DNA from 2 places in the Ornithinibacillus xuwenensis genome. Region 2 is predicted to be linked to the other one. Evidence: riboswitches for the same ligand, from Rfam matches in the RefSeq annotation. Region 2 holds a riboswitch; the other holds the start of a gene.
What was found. Region 2 has a riboswitch for FMN ahead of ribE (riboflavin synthase). Riboswitches for the same ligand answer to the same signal wherever they lie in the genome.
Positions count from the first base shown of each region.

Region 1: it holds a riboswitch for FMN, as region 2 does, so the genes downstream of both, ABC228_RS14205 (ECF transporter S component) here and ribE (riboflavin synthase) in region 2, are expected to answer to the same signal.

Region 1 is NZ_JBDIML010000005.1:21,417-23,826, forward strand. Features, by position in the region: gene ABC228_RS14195 (1,4-dihydroxy-2-naphthoate polyprenyltransferase) at 1-318, shown strand, start outside; gene ABC228_RS14200 (PaaI family thioesterase) at 360-746, shown strand; gene ABC228_RS14205 (ECF transporter S component) at 782-1,369, opposite strand; FMN riboswitch at 1,528-1,672, opposite strand; gene ABC228_RS14210 (S8 family serine peptidase) at 1,792-2,410, opposite strand, start outside.
Region 2 is NZ_JBDIML010000004.1:161,157-163,566, reverse strand. Features, by position in the region: gene ribH (6,7-dimethyl-8-ribityllumazine synthase) at 1-181, opposite strand, end outside; partial or broken gene ribB (3,4-dihydroxy-2-butanone-4-phosphate synthase) at 214-825, opposite strand; gene ribE (riboflavin synthase) at 837-1,490, opposite strand; FMN riboswitch at 1,649-1,797, opposite strand; gene ABC228_RS13510 (DmpA family aminopeptidase) at 1,973-2,410, shown strand, end outside.

The DNA of each region.
Region 1 (2,410 bases), on a different contig from region 2:
CGTGATTTAGATGGTGATAAAGAAAGCGGCAGAAAGACTCTTGCGATCTTGCTTGGGAGGCCAAATGCAATTCGATTCTTAGGACTATTATTCATTCTAGCTTTTGGTCTTACTGTTCTTTATGTAATCTTAGGAATCCTACCATTGTGGTCTTTAATCACTTTACTTGCAGCTGTTTTGGCAATTAAGGTTGTGAGAAACTTCCAAGGAAAAACTCAGCCACTAGAAATGATGCCTGCAATGATGATGACAGGAAAGACGAATACCATTTATGGATTTTTACTAGGTATTTCTTTATTAACAAACTATTTCATCTAAGATATCGACAGAACCAATCATTTTATTAGGGGGAGAGTTAGATGGAATTTAAAAATACATTAATGGAATCACTTGGAATTGAGGTAGTCTCACTCGATAAAAATCGAGTTGAAATGACGATGCCGGTCGATGGACGCACGCATCAGCCATTAGGTTTCCTTCATGGAGGCGCAAGCATTGCACTAGCTGAATCGGCTGCTAGTATTGGAGCATGCTTACATGTTGACCTTGAAAGCTATCATGTTTTTGGTATTGAAATCAATGCTAACCATGTAAAAAGTAAACGAGATGGGACGGTAACTGCAATTGCAAAACCTATCCACGTTGGTAAAACTACAATGGTATGGGAAGTAACCATTCAAGACGAGGAAAGTAATCTTATTTGCATATCCAGATGTACAATAGGTGTAGTTCCAAAAAAAAGCTAATCCAACTATTTTTGGATTAGCTTTTTTCATATGCGCTATGCAAATTTTGCCTGTTGTTGTTCGATCCAGCGGCGCATTTTAATAAAGATAGGAATAAATAGTAAACCAACAATGATTCCTTTTACAACATTAAACGGTAAAATCCCAACCCAAACGAGTCCTAATTTCGCCGCATGATTCATATCTCCCCAGCCCATCATTAAAGAATATGCTGGCAATAATACGAAATAATTGAATATCCCCATTCCAATAGCCATTAAAATCGTCCCTGTCACAAGCCCTGAAACGATGCTTTTAACACCTTTTCGATACCTATGGTACAGAATCCCAACTGGTACAACAAACATAATACCAGCTAAAAAGTTAGCTGTTACCCCTACAATTTCTCCTCCACCGATTGCTAGGTAAAGAACATTTTTAATCGCCACTACGATGACACCTGCTAATGGTGAAAAAATTAACGATGCCATCAACGCCGGTACATCACTAAAGTCAATCTTCAAATAACTTGGTAGAAGTGGCAATGGAAAGTTAATAAAAAATAATAATAAAGAAACTGCTCCTAGCAGAGATAAAATAATGAGTCTTGCTAGGTTTGATGATTGCATATTTCTTGCTTGCATCATCGTTCTCCTCCTTCATCTGTTATCGATTCCCATCTCGTGATGAAGGATAAGCTTCTCCCACAAAAAATCAAAACCCTAAAAGCACGACCTAGTGGGGGCTTTTAGGGTTCTATAATCATAGGAAATAAGGCGCAAAATAGCACCAATGTTCAGCTCGACATCTTCTCCCATCCAGACTTTAACTGTCGGTCCTGGACTTACACCAGGTCAACCATTTGAAATATTTCAAACAGTTCACGGACTTTGAACACAGCGTTCATTACCGTCGGTCGGGAATTTCACCCTGCCCCGAAGATGGAATCGATATTTTATTGTCACTTATTATTATACATTCCACTGTTTCGTTTGAAAAGAGGTTTGCTTAAAGGAAATAATAAAAGGTGTAGAAGCAATGCTTCTACACCTTTTTAGCTCAAGGATTAATTTTTCCAATTGCCTTTTAGCTTCCCTTGAACTTGACTATTACTTCCATTATCACCTTCACCAGTGTTAATGAATAGTTTTCCTTCTGCTTGCTGACGAGCCTCGTTTCCAAAGTCATCCTTAACAATTACTTCAATAACAGCACCTTCAGCCATTACATTGCTAGTTGCAGTCCAATAACCTACATAATGTCCATCAGATGTTTCCATCATCGGAAGCTCTGTTGGGTTAGAGAATGTCGCCATTGCGCCGCCTAAATTTGTAAGTGGCATATGAATGACATAAGTTGCTCTTAAGTCTGCTTCACTATCAAATTCAATCTTGACACTTTCTCCAGCTTCCAAATAATGATCCTCTGTAGGTGTCAAATTCGTAATTTCTGGCAACGTATAATCAGCAGTTATTGTAACGGATTCAGTTGAAGTGTTTCCAGCTAAATCTTGAGCAACTACTTCAATCGTATTTTCACCTTCGTCAAGCAAAATACGTTTAGAATAGTTTCCATCTTCGTCAACCGTTGCTGCTTGACCATTCACCTTAACAAAGTCAAGGTTTTCGTCATCTACAGTTCCCTCTACAGTTACTGTTTCACGGTTTGTTTCGTCACCATCTGCT
Region 2 (2,410 bases):
GAATCTCAAATGCACCTGGTACCCAAGCAATATCAATATTATCCTCCTGTACCCCGTGTCTTTTCAGCGTATCGAGGGCTCCATCTAACAACTTACTTGTTATAAACTCATTAAATCTTCCAACAACAACCCCGATTCTTAAATCTGTTCCAACTAAATTCCCTTCAAATATTTGTCCCATTTTATCACTCCTATTCTTCATTAAGTAGTTTTTATATAATCTTGTTGACGTTTACGGTAGTTCACTAAGTCTTCAATTGATATCAACACTAAGTTCAGTTCCTTAGCCATTTTTACTAAATCAGGCAAACGGGCCATTGTGCCATCTTCCTTTATAATTTCACAGATGACGCCAGCTGGAGACGCCCCACATAATCGTGCTAAATCAACCGCAGCCTCCGTATGACCTGGTCTAGTAATAACCCCACCTTCTTTGGCTATTAACGGAAAGATATGTCCAGGCTTTTTAAAATCTGTCTGATTTGCACTTGGATTCACCATTTCTTGTATAGTTTTCGAGCGTTCGTATGCACTAATACCTGTTGTCGTACTCACATGATCAACACTTACTGTGAATGCTGTCCGCAAAGGATCTGTACTTTGACCGACCATCATCGATAGGTCTAATTTAGCTGCTAAATCAGCCTGTATAGGCGTGCATACTAGTCCTTTTCCATGTGTAATCATAAAATTAATCACAGCCGGTGTAGCATTATCAGCTAAGGCAACAAAGTCGCCTTCATTTTCTCTATTTTCATCGTCTACTACAATAATTGGTTTACCATCCTGTAATGCTTTTATAGCTTCTTCAATTCTGTTAAACATTTTTTCACCCTCTACATAAAACCAGTCTGGCTGAGAAAATCTAAAGAAATGTTGTTTTCATCACTAGATTGCTGGTTAGGTTTCAAAAGATTATAGACATATTTGGCAAGCATGTCACATTCAATATTCACAATGTTCCCTTGGCCTTTTTCACCAATAATGGTTTCTTGCACGGTATGTGGAATCAACGATATCGTCACGATATTTTGATTCAGTTTAAAAATTGTTAAGCTTGTACCGTCAATTGTTATGGAGCCTTTTATCATCATGAATTTTGCAAGTTCTCCAGGTACTTGGATATCATAATAAATTGCATTTTCATGTTTTTGCTTTCGTATAATTTTACCAGTTCCATCGACATGACCTGAGACAAAATGTCCCCCAAACCTTCCCATTGCTCCCATTGCACGTTCTAGATTCACGCGTGAACCAGCCTTCAAGTCGTTTAGTGACGTAGACTTAATGGTTTCCGGCATCACATCTACTTGAAAATCATGTTGCGTAAAACCAGTAACTGTTAAACAAACACCATTTACGGAAATACTATCGCCAAGCTTTATATCTTCTACTATCTTATTCGCTCCAATCGTCATTTCAATGGATTGTGCAGATACTTTTCGAATGCTCTTAACAGATCCTTTTTCCTCTATTATCCCTGTAAACACCTATCTCACCCTTTCATTGTAAAAAGTAATAATCAACATACAAAAAGCCTCTGAAGTATCTTCAGAGGCATAAGGGCAGAATTTTTCGGAAGCAAAACAAACGTACAGCTTTGTACAAGGGTACAAAAAAGTACATCAAAATCAATTCGTGCTTCACCAAATCCCTTCTCCCATCCAGACTATACTGTCGGCTCTGGATTCTCACCAGATCCACCGTATGAAACATGAATCATACGGGTCACGGACTTAGAAGTATAGACACTTCATCACCGCCGGTTGGGAATTACACCCGACCCCGAAGGAATACAATAAGATATTGAATTGAGTTTAGTATAGGTTGATTTGAAAAACAATGCAACTAATTTTCCTCAATAATATTTTCCAATTATACGTAATAAGGAAGAATAAGACCATCAAACGTGATTATCCAATCATTATCGTACATAATAATAGGTAATAAATGATAATTGGGAGGAATAGAGATGCCACTACAAAAGGGAAGTGAAAATTGTATCACAGATGTTTCAGGTGTATTAGTTGGGCATAAAACATTATACGAAAAGCTCAATGATGATGAAACGATTTGTACGGGAGTAACAGCAATTCTGCCACATCCCAGAAACCTTTTTTATGAAAAAGTCCGCGCTGGATGTCACGTTATTAATGGATATGGAAAAACAAGTGGACTCGTTCAGATAGAAGAGCTTGGTTTAATCGAATCTCCTATCATGCTAACGAACACATTAAGTGTTGGACCAGTCATGGAAGGTACAGTTACATACATGCTGAAGCAAAACAAAGAAATAGGCGACGCAGCTGGTACACTTAATGTCTTGGTCGGTGAGTGTAATGATAGCTACTTAAGCTCGATGCGACTACAAGCGATAAAACCAGCTCATGCAATTGAAGCTATTGAAAAT